One region of the Lysinibacillus sp. NPDC097287 genome, then DNA from elsewhere that is predicted to be linked to it. Evidence: predicted binding sites of a transcription regulator. Region 1 holds the regulator's gene; the other holds the start of a gene.
The links. The regulator Rex, encoded in region 1, represses fermentation and respiration genes when NADH is low (regulators of the CRP and FNR family bind a similar motif). The targets are predictions, from matches to a motif close to TTGTGAAATATTTCACAA.

Region 1 (5,750 bases):
GCAGCCGATGGAGTTTCCATTATTAGCACTAGTGGTGTCGGGTGGACATACTGAGCTTGTTTATATGAAGGAACATGGCTCGTTTGAAGTTATTGGTGAAACACGAGATGATGCAGCTGGTGAAGCTTACGACAAAGTGGCACGGGTATTAGGTTTACCGTATCCAGGCGGTCCACGAATTGATCAGCTAGCACATGAAAGCGGTGAGGCTGTTGCATTTCCCCGTGTATGGCTTGAGGAAGATTCCTATGATTTTAGCTTTAGTGGCTTAAAATCAGCAGTCATTAATTACAAGCATAATATGGATCAGCGTGGGGAAGAGATTTCACCAATAGTTGTGGCAAAAGGCTTCCAAAATAGTGTTGTCGAAGTATTAACAGCTAAAACACTACGCGCAGCTCGCGAATATAATGTTAAACAAGTTATCGCAGCAGGCGGTGTGGCAGCTAATAAAGGTCTCCGTACTTCCCTAGAGGCAGCATTTATGGAAGAGGGCATTCCGTTCTACGTGCCCCCACTAAAATTATGTACAGATAATGCTGCAATGATTGGAGCAGCAGCGACACCTATGTTTGAAGCGGGTGTTCGTGGCGATTTAATGATGAATGGACGACCAGGGATGGAACTGAAGTCTTGGGTATGATAAAAGGTATGACTCTTTTAAGGGTCATGCCTTTTATTTTTGTACAAAAATAAAATCAGATAAAATAGAATGAAAATTATGAAAATAGATGTTTTACACAAAAGAATAATAAGTGACATATTTTTCAGAAAAATTATCCACAGCTAACACTGAAAAATTTGAAAAATAAAACAGCGAACATTCGTACTTATGCACAAACTGTGGATAAGTTGTTGATAAGTTGTGATTATTCTATATATTGTGGTGAGTTTTACACAATAAATGGGGGTATAAAGATTTTAGAATTGTGGACAGTGTGGAAAAGTCTGTTGATATGTTGGTATTACTAGCTTCGTAGTGTGTATAAAGTTGTGGGCATTTTTTGTCGAAAAATAGCACTTGACCAATATATACGAAAGAATAGTAGAAGTAAAGGAAAAACCATGCGACAAGGCACATGGTTTTACAGAGTTTTATACAATAATATTTTCAAGTTCTTCGTTAAGTTCCAGCCACTCTATTTCCAGTAGTTCATGCTTCTCTTTTACAGCGTCTAATTCACCCTGCAATTGTGAGATTTTTTCATGGTCTGTAAAAATCTCAGGGGCGCAAAGTTCTTCTTCTAAACGCGCAATTTCCACATCTGCAGCGTGCATGTTAATTTCTAATTCTTCAATGGAACGACGAATTTGGCGTTCGCGCTTTTTCGCTTCTTTATCGATTTTAGAAGTAGACGTTTTTTCAGACGTTGCTGTTTGTGTTTGCGGTTGAGCTGCTGCTTTCATTTGCGCAATTTCAAAAAGCTCTTGTTTTTTCTCTAGGTAATAATCATAATCCCCTAAATACTCAAACGAACCATTGCCGGATAGTTCAATGACTTTTGTTGCAATTCGGTTAATGAAGTAACGGTCATGTGATACGAATAACAGTGTACCCGGATAATCAATAAGTGCGTTTTCTAGCACTTCCTTGCTATCTAAGTCTAAATGGTTGGTTGGCTCATCGAGAACAAGGAAGTTTGCTTTTTGCATCATTAACTTCGCAAGTGCAAGACGTGCTTTCTCACCGCCAGATAACGAATTCACCGCTTTATCCACATCTTCACCACTAAATAGGAAACGGCCAAGTGTGGTGCGAATATCTTTTTCATTCATTAATGGCCATTCATCCCATAATTCTTTTAAGACGCTTTTATTGCTAGAGAGTTTTGCTTGTTCCTGGTCATAGTAGCCAATTTGAACGTTAGTACCATAGCGAATTTCCCCAGCAAGTGCAGGTAAGTCTTTCACTATTGTTTTCAGTAGTGTCGATTTACCGACTCCGTTGGGACCAACGAGCGCAATACGATCTTCTCGGAATGTGCGAAGTGTAATGCCAGTTGAAATTTGCTTGTCCCCGTAGCCTACAGCTAAATCATCAATAGAAAGCACATCATTGCCGCTTTGACGATCAATTGAGAAGCCAAAACTTGCTGACTTTTCATCGCCGGCAGGAGAGTCCATCCATTCCGTACGTTCGAGCATTTTACGACGACTTTGCGCCATCTTTGTTGTGGAAGCACGGGCGATATTTTTTTGAACGAATTCCTCAAGTTTGGATTTTTCATCTTGCTGGCGCTCAAACATTTTCAGATCGCGTTCATAGTTTTTCGCCTTTTCATCTAAATAGGCGCTATAGTTGCCTGTGTATTTTGTAACGCGGTGACGAGACACCTCATAGACAATCGATACGACTTGATCTAAGAAGTAGCGGTCATGGGAAACGATTAAAATCGCACCTTCATAGCTCTTTAAATAAGTTTCTAACCACGATAGAGTTTCGATATCTAAGTGGTTAGTCGGTTCATCGAGAATGAGTAAATCCGGCTTACTTAATAGAAGCTTCGCTAGCGCAAGACGTGTACGTTGACCACCGGAAAGTGAGCTAATCGCCTTTTCATAATCCTCAGGGAAGAACTGCATACCGTGAAGGACCGAGCGTGTATCTGATTCGTATTGATAACCACCCGCATCTTTAAAATCATGCTGCAGTTGATCGTATTCAGACATTACTTTCGCATATAGGTCGGAATTCTCGTAAACAGCCGGATCTGCCATTTGTTTCTCTAATGATCGTAGTAATTTTTCCTGAGCACGTAGTGGTTCGAAAATTGTCATCATTTCGTCCCAAATCGTTAATGTCGAATTTAGCCCAGCATGCTGTTCCAAATAACCAATTCGTACACCCTTTGGAATGATAATATCGCCAGAATCATACGACATTTGACCGGCGATGATTTTTAGTAAAGTGGACTTGCCAGCACCGTTGCGTCCTACTAATGCCACGCGATCACGGTGTTGAACTTCTAATTTTACTCCACTTAAAATTTCATCTGCAATGAAGGATTTATATAGTTGATTGACTTGTAATACAATCATTCGTGACACCTCAATTCTTTATTAGTGTACTGGATGATAGATTTGCTTGCAATGTCAGTGCTTTACTTATTCCAAGCTGTCATGTAAGATTGAAACGATTTCCCTTTAGCTAGCGGCGTATGTCACCAATTTTGTGATTCAAAATGGGGGGACTAAAAAACGCCAAGGCGAATTTGATGTTTTTTGAGGAGGAGCAAGTTTGAAACAAGAAGTGAAAATTCCACAAGCCACAACAAAAAGACTTCCTCTTTACTATCGATTTATTCAAAACTTCGCACAAGAAGGCAAGGAACGTATTTCGTCGAAAGAATTGAGTGAAGCGATGAAAATTGATTCTGCAACAATTCGAAGAGATTTTTCTTACTTTGGTGCGCTTGGCAAAAAAGGTTACGGTTATGATGTACAGCATTTACTGACATTTTTCAGTCAGACACTTGATCAGCATGAAACGACAAAAGTTGCTTTAATCGGTGTCGGGAACTTAGGAAATGCTTTACTAAAATACAATTTTCAAAAAAACCACAATACACATATCGTTGTTGCATTTGACTCTAAAGCACCAAAAGAAGGCAAGATGATCAGCAATATTCCTGTATATCATCCGGATTTATTAGAGGAAAAGTATGCAGAGTATGGGGCAGAGCTTGCTATTTTAACGGTGTCATCTCGTTCAGCGCAAAAGACGGCAGATAGACTTGCAGCGATGAAAGCAAAGGGCATTTTGAATTTCACACCTGAGCGTATTACAGTACCGGATTCGATGCAGCTATTAACAATTGATTTGTCGGTAGAATTGCAGGCGTTAATTTACTTAATTCGTAATCAAGAAGATTAGGCGGATTACATAGCATATTGGAAATTTTGTTAAATAACTGTGTTATCTTTTTTGATATGAACTGACAACTAGATGAAAAACTTTCACATATAATTAGTTAGCCAAATGATAGTATTTAAGTTAAAATAATGAATATAAAGAGGAGGTGGCTGTAATGGGTATTGGTCCTATGAGCCTAATCATCATCGGTATTGTAGCTATTTTAATTTTTGGGCCTAAGAAGTTACCGGAGCTAGGTAAAGCAATGGGTTCTACACTTCGTGAGTTTAAAAACGCTACTAAAGGTTTAGCTGACGACGATGATGATGATAAAAAGAAAGTCATCGATGTAAAAAACGATGATAAGTAATTGAAGGATGTCTCTATAACATGAATTCAAACAACCAAACTGTCATTGAACATATAGAAGAATTAAGGAAACGACTTTACTTCGTAGTCGTTTTCTTTGTTATTGCGATTGCAGGCGCGTTTTTTTTGGCAGAGCCACTTATTCACTTCCTACAAAGTAGTGATACTGCGCAAAGTTTTTCATTAAACGCATTCAAAATCACAGATTCTATAAAAATTTATTTCCAAATGATTTTTTATATTGCTTTGTTACTAATATCTCCACTAATTTTGTATCAGCTATGGGCATTCATTTCACCAGGGCTATATGAAAAGGAGCGTAAAGTAACATTAAGCTATATTCCTTTTGCATTTATCTTATTTATAGCTGGTATTTCTTTTTCTTATTTTTTACTATTTCCTTATGTATTAAACTTCATGATTGATTTATCTGCGCGACTAGGTGTGCAGTTAACAATTGGGATTAATGAGTATTTTACATTTTTATTTCAAATAACATTGCCATTTGGTTTTATATTTCAGTTGCCAATTATTCTATTATTCTTTGCACGTTTGGGTATATTAAATCCTCAGATAATGGTGAAGTATAGAAAATACGCTTACTTTGGTCTTTTCGTGTTAGCAGCGATGATCACACCGCCAGATTTAATGAGTCATTTAATTGTAACTGTGCCAATGTTTGTACTCTATGAATTTAGTGTTTGGATTGCGAAAATAGGCTATCGAAAGTATCTGAAATCTGAAGAAATGCGTTTGAAAGAAGAACAGGTGGCTGAACAAGAACGTTTGGTGGAAGAAGCACTTGAACAACAGCGCAAACAAATTGAAGAATTAAATAATAAGTAATAAGGATAACTCGTTGCATTTAATATGTAGCGGGTTTTTTTGTATTTAGGGAGGGTATACTATTGTTGGCTGAGGGAATAAACCGATAAAGTGAGAAATGATCCGTTATCACGAAGAATGACCCAATAAGACATGAAAAAATCAGTATTAATAAAGGAACATGAAAATTTCAAAGAAAAGCCACCCCGATAAAGATACCGGGAGTGGCTTTACTAGAAATTTATTGCAGTTTTTGTGCTTCTTCAAGAAACTTTTGCAAAGGTTCTGCATAGAATTGTACGAGAGTCACAAAACCATTTAGCATGATGTGCGCGATGATTGACGTCCAGATTCGCTTCGTTTGGTGATATAAAAAAGCGAATATTAAACCACAAATTGTATATAGTAATATGTGTGTGAAGTCAAAGTGAATTAGTGCAAAGAAGATAGCACTCACAATAGCTGCAACCCAGAAATTTGTTGTCTGGACAAGCGATCCAAAAATGACACGACGGAAAACAAACTCTTCTAAGATAGGACCGAATACTACGATAGCTAGAATGGCAATAGGTGCACCTTTAGCAATCGAAACGATATCGGCGGTATTTTGTGAACCTCCTTCAATACCAAATACCATCATTTCAATAGCTGCCCCAATCATTTGCCCAAAGAATACAAGGAAGAAGCCGACGACGCCCCATAC
Region 2 (5,750 bases), on a different contig from region 1:
CGGATATTGTTTTTCTTGATGAGCCTACAGCAGGTCTCGATGTAGAGGGACGGGTAGCATTACATGCAGAAATAAAAGATCTTAAAAAAAGAGGGAAAACAGTTGTTATGTCAAGCCATGATATGGCTGAAGTGGAGGAACTGTGTGATCGACTGGCAATACTGAACAATGGCAATATCGGTTTTATTGGTACAGTGTATGAGCTAACTAAGAAAAAGCAAGATAAGTATAGAATGCATATTAAATTATCCAATCCCCTAGAAATGAATGATCTCGTATCTTGTTCCTATATAGGAGAACATCAAAATTACCAAATATTCGAGACGGATAAATTAGAAGAGGGACTATATGAATTAACAACATTGTTAAGAGAGCAAAACGATTCTATGCAGGATATAAAAATTGAACACACCAGCTTGGAACAGAGTTTTATGGATATTGCGAAGGGGGTAAAAGTATGAGTGCATTTTTATATGGAATCGGCTTGCAATGGAAGTTGGATTTTCGCAGTAAAGGTATATTACTAACTTATTATATTATCCCACTTATTTTCTTTCTATTCATGGGTGGCATTTTTACTTCAATAGATCCTAATGCTTATAAAACGCTAATTCAATCTATGACGGTTTTTGGTGTGACAATGGGTGCAATTATAGGTACACCAACATCTCTTGTAGAGTTTTACAACAGCGATATAAGGAAAGCATATAGGGTTGGGGGAGTTCCACTTTGGACAGGAGCGGTAAATAATTTCATTTCTGGACTGATTCATCTATCGATTATGAGCATCATGCTATTTTTCATCGCTCAAATTGTCTTTAATGCGAGTGTCCCTGCTAATCTATTCAGCTATTTTGTGACGCTTGAGCTTTTTATTATTACATCTCTTTCAGTAGGTGTAATACTTGGGTTGTTTGTGAAAAGCACTTCAAAGTTAACAATGATTTCACAGCTAGTATTTCTACCATCCGTTATGCTTTCAGGTATTATGTTTTCAGTTGATATGCTACCAAATGCCTTGCAAATGATTGGTAAAGTGTTTCCTGCAACTTGGGGCTATTTGAATTTATGTAGTGATCAATGGGGGATGATGTCTATTTTCCCGTTAATCTTAACGATTTTAATTGCTTTATTGTTATGTACATGGAGACTTAGAGGATTACATACGACTGAATAAACCTCATCCATATAGGATTTGAAGTTAATTTTTCGCAAAAGGAACTGAGGGAAAGAATTAGAATATTTTAAGTGGAAAAGAGAATCTCGCAGAAAAGCTGACTTTTAGCTTTTCTGCGGGATTTAATATTGGTCGGTGAATAATCTAGGATTAATGTAGCAACTGGTTTATTCATGTTCATATTATTTACTTTTATTTTCTAGTTTGTATAAATCCTTTAATAGTATCTCTTCCTTACTATTTTTATATCGAATGCGTACTTTGTCTTCGTCTGTTAGTTTCTTTTCTTCACCATCGTGCAGTATTAATGTATTTTCATCTAAAAATGTAAACGTGAAATTGCTTCCATCTTTTAAAATCCTGGCTGGTTCTGAAAAATCATTCCACTTTTCGTAAATAATGATCTCATCGATGGAATTTTGATACCATATTGGCATCGCTAAAAGATAACGATTGTCATTTTTCGTTTGAAAGGACAGCGTAACCGTTGACCCTTGTTGTTTGACGGTTGTTTGTATGTCCTTTTCATCTGCAATCCACATTTGGTCAAAGAAGAAGAACCAACCGATGAAAATGGATAGTAGTGATCCTACAATAATGAAAATCTTTTTCCTGTTTTTTGATCGTACCTTTTTTAAAAAGTCGATATTTTTATCCTCCTTTTTTTGCTCATGGGTACGTTCCACCAACAAGTCTTCCTGCATGTCCTTTACATACTGTCGGCAATCCTCACACTGTTCCATATGTTTTTCTATTTGTTTATTTGTCTCTTTGCTTGTTAAATTTTCTATGTAGCCCGGGATTAAATCTTTAAAAACGCTATGATTCATAATTTTCCCCACCTTTTCTGATTTGTTGTTTTGCACGATAAAATGTTACTCTTGCCCAGTTTTCTGTTCCGCCCAAAATGGTGCCAATCTCTTTAAAAGATAAATCCCCTAATAATCTGAGATAAAGTATTTCACGGTTTATCTCGCTCAGTTGTTGAGCTTTTTTATAAAAACTAATTTTGTCTTCATTTTTAAAATATTCATCTTCTAAATTATAAAATATAGGCGTTTCATCACTTAGAGAGTTCACTAACTGGTGCTTGTTTTTTTCGCGATTCATTTCTTGTAACCAAACGTTTTTGGCGATTGAACAAAGCCATGTAGAAAATTTTGCATTTCCGTTATGATGAAACTTGTCAATGGACTTAATGGCTTGATAGAACGTCTCTTGCGTTAAATCTTCAGCAGATTGACTATCATTTGTAAGGGTTAATAAATACCTAAAAACAAAGTCCCCATATTCTTGATATATATTTTCTTTATCCACGATTTACCTCCTTTCTAATGCGAATTTTGCTATTCTGAACCAAGTCTTTTGAAAGCCAATCATCTATATATCCAGAAATTTGCTGATTCGTTACAACAAATTTTTTATTTATTTATTTTTTGTGCCTCAATCATTTTATCTTATCATTTTCCACTAATGAAAATTGATCGGAATATTCTAAAGTGTTTTTATTGTGGGGAATTGAAATAGAAATCATTTCTTTTGTAGTACTTTGTTGCTTAAGCTAATTTGAAACCTTATAATCCCTCGTCTTATTGCATTCAATTGTCTTGAGAGTTTCTTTTCCAAAAAAAACGCAATTATCCATAATAGATAATTGCGCTAGTGAACTGCACTTTGTATATGTTGATGTTAAAAATTAAGGAGTAATGTAACTCCGAGTGATTCATTAATACGTAATCTTGAATCACATAAAGAATAAAAAGCGACATTTAAATAAAGGATCTAGAGTAAAACAGAGCTTAGTAAAATCCCAATGACGACTGCAGAGATTGTTGAAACTAAACCAGGGAGCATGAAGCTATGGTTGAGAATATATTTGCCAATTCTAGTTGTGCCGGTACGGTCAAAGTTAATGGCTGCAACAACTGTCGGGTAGTTTGGAATGAAGAAGTAACCATTAACAGCTGGGAACATGGCAATTAATAATGCTGGGCTAATACCAAGTGTTACACCAAGAGGCATTAGTGTTCGAACTGTTGCTGCTTGGCTGTATAGCAAAATAGAAAGTACAAATAATGCTATAGCAAATAACCAAGGGGCTGCTGTGACTAGTCCAGAAATCGAACTGTTAATAAGTTCAGCATTACCATTGAAGAATGTGTCACCCATCCACGCGATACCGAAAATCGCTACAACTGCTGAAGCTCCGGCTTTAAACACACTACCAGAAACAATTTCGTCAACATTTGCTTTACCAAAAATAATGATTAAAGCAGCAATTGTCAGCATAACGATTTCAATGGTAACAGGCATAGACATAGGTGTAAATACGCCGTCAATATCCCAACCTGGACGTAATTTTTCAAATGAACCTAGAACAACAATTAATACTGCGGCAAGTAAGAATAATACAACAGAAAGTTTTGAAGCATTCGTTGGATTGAATGCTTTTTTATCTTTTTTAATAGGAGCTAAGCCTTCTTCTAAGCGTTTTAAATAAACTGGATCGTCTGGAAGGTCTTTTCCTTTTCTACTCACAACAAATGCAGCGATCATACAGCCGGTAAAAGTAGAAGGAATAGAAATCATTAAAATATCTAGTAAAGTAATTTGGAAATCAGCTAATAAAGCTAATAATGCTACAGTCGCTGCAGAAATAGGACTGGCTGTAATTGCTTGCTGTGATGCAATGACTGCGATTGACATAGGTCTTTCAGGTCGAATACCAGATTCTCGGGATACTTCGGCGATAACTGGTAAAACCGAGTATGCAACGTGTCCTGTTCCTGCACAAAAAGTAAACACGTAAGTAACGATAGGTGCGATGAATGTAATCCATTTAGGATTTTTTCTTAATGCTTTCTCAGCAATATGAACGAGATATTCCATACCTCCGGCGGCTTGAAGAGCACCTGCAGCCGTAATTACAGATAAAATCATCAGCATAACATCAATAGGAGCGGATGTAGGTTGAAGACCGAAAACAAATACAAAGATTGCTAATCCAACACCACCCATTACTCCGAGACCAAGTCCACCGATCCTAGCACCAATAAAGATACAGGTTAGCAAAATTAAAAATTGTATCCAAAACATATCAGTTTCCTCCAATTAAGAATGGTCATTTTATTACGATAAGTTTTTGATATGTAAACCTTGTTTACATTCCTTGTTGAATGATTCACAAAAAGACATCTTATAAGTAATAGCCATGATATAGAACTTTTAGTTTTTCAAGAATGATATTAAAAGATTTTTTTCATAAATCGTATTTCATATTACATAAGATTCGACATAAAACTACAAAAAGTGACATAGTTTTTTTGTAAAGACAAAAAATTGTCAAAAATATATGTTTTGAGGGATTTTTCGTTTCCATTGTGAATGTAAGGATTGTTAGAAGTAATTCAATTCAGCATTCAGCTCAATTTGATAATAGAACGGCCGAATTTAGTATTGATAAAGGTGATATAATGTATGCACTTATTGCTTTTCGTTATATTTTCGAAAAAGCATTTGATACGATAGTATAGAAATCCTAATGTAGAGGGACGTACAAGTAATATTCCGTAGTATTCGAAATTTGAAAAGTAACTTTAGTTGAGTAAATGAGGTGATTACCTATGAACAAACGAAGAATCATTTTACATATTGACCTTAATTGCTTTTATGCCTCTGTCGAACAAATTTACGATCCTACTTTAAAGGGAAAACCAGTTGCAATCGCGGGAAATCCAAAGGAACGTAGAGGGATCATTATTACATGTAGCTATGAAGCAAGGGCAAAAGGTGTTTATACAACCATGAATGTCGGGGAGGCACGGCGAAAATGTCCGGAGCTTATTGTAATACCGCCTAATTTTGATCGTTATCGAGCTGCGTCGAAGGCCTTTTTTAATATGTTAAAAGAATATAGCGAAATCCTTCAACCAGTTTCAATTGATGAAGGGTATTTGCAACTTCCTATTGTTGAGGGGCAAAATGTATTGCAACACGTTCAAAATTTGCAAGATAGAATCTGGACTGAACTACAATTGCCTTGTTCAATTGGTATTGCGCCGAATAAATTTTTGGCGAAGATGGCAAGTGATATGAAAAAGCCGATGGGTATTACGGTATTGCGTAAGCGGGATGTGCCAGCAGTGTTGTGGCCATTAAATGTGATTGAGATGCATGGGGTCGGAAAAAGTACTGCAGAGAAGTTGAAAAAGTTAGGTATTCAAACAATCGGGGAACTCGCTGCAGCTGATGAATATCTATTAAAACAAAACTTTGGCATTAACGGACCCCGTATGAAGCAAAAGGCCAATGGGGTAGATGACAGACCTGTTGATCCTGATGCCATTTACGATACGAAAAGTGTAGGAAATTCAACAACGTTTGCCTATGATGTGACGGAAAGAGATGAATTATATGAAATAATTTCAACGCTTTCTGGAAAGGTAGCTGAAAGATTACAGGCAAAGAAACTTGCTGGTGTTACTGTCAGTGTTATGATTCGAACAGCTGATTGGGAGACTTATACGCGAAGTAAATCAATGAATAACGCGATACATTCAAAAGAAGATATTGC

Region 2: a site for Rex is predicted at 4,347-4,364, ahead of ACIQ2D_RS04770 (anaerobic C4-dicarboxylate transporter family protein). Genes of this name have one in related genera too.

The regions. Positions count from the first base shown of each region.
Region 1 is NZ_JBIWCX010000019.1:66,274-72,023, reverse strand. Features, by position in the region: gene tsaD (tRNA (adenosine(37)-N6)-threonylcarbamoyltransferase complex transferase subunit TsaD) at 1-643, shown strand, start outside; gene ACIQ2D_RS19780 (ABC transporter ATP-binding protein) at 1,096-3,039, opposite strand; gene ACIQ2D_RS19775 (redox-sensing transcriptional repressor Rex) at 3,239-3,874, shown strand; gene ACIQ2D_RS19770 (twin-arginine translocase TatA/TatE family subunit) at 4,029-4,223, shown strand; gene tatC (twin-arginine translocase subunit TatC) at 4,244-5,068, shown strand; gene ACIQ2D_RS19760 (CPBP family intramembrane glutamic endopeptidase) at 5,289-5,750, opposite strand, start outside.
Region 2 is NZ_JBIWCX010000002.1:359,570-365,319, forward strand. Features, by position in the region: gene ACIQ2D_RS04750 (ABC transporter ATP-binding protein) at 1-461, shown strand, start outside; gene ACIQ2D_RS04755 (ABC transporter permease) at 458-1,177, shown strand; gene ACIQ2D_RS04760 (zf-HC2 domain-containing protein) at 1,360-2,007, opposite strand; gene ACIQ2D_RS04765 (RNA polymerase sigma factor) at 1,997-2,494, opposite strand; gene ACIQ2D_RS04770 (anaerobic C4-dicarboxylate transporter family protein) at 2,960-4,273, opposite strand; gene ACIQ2D_RS04775 (DNA polymerase IV) at 4,801-5,750, shown strand, end outside.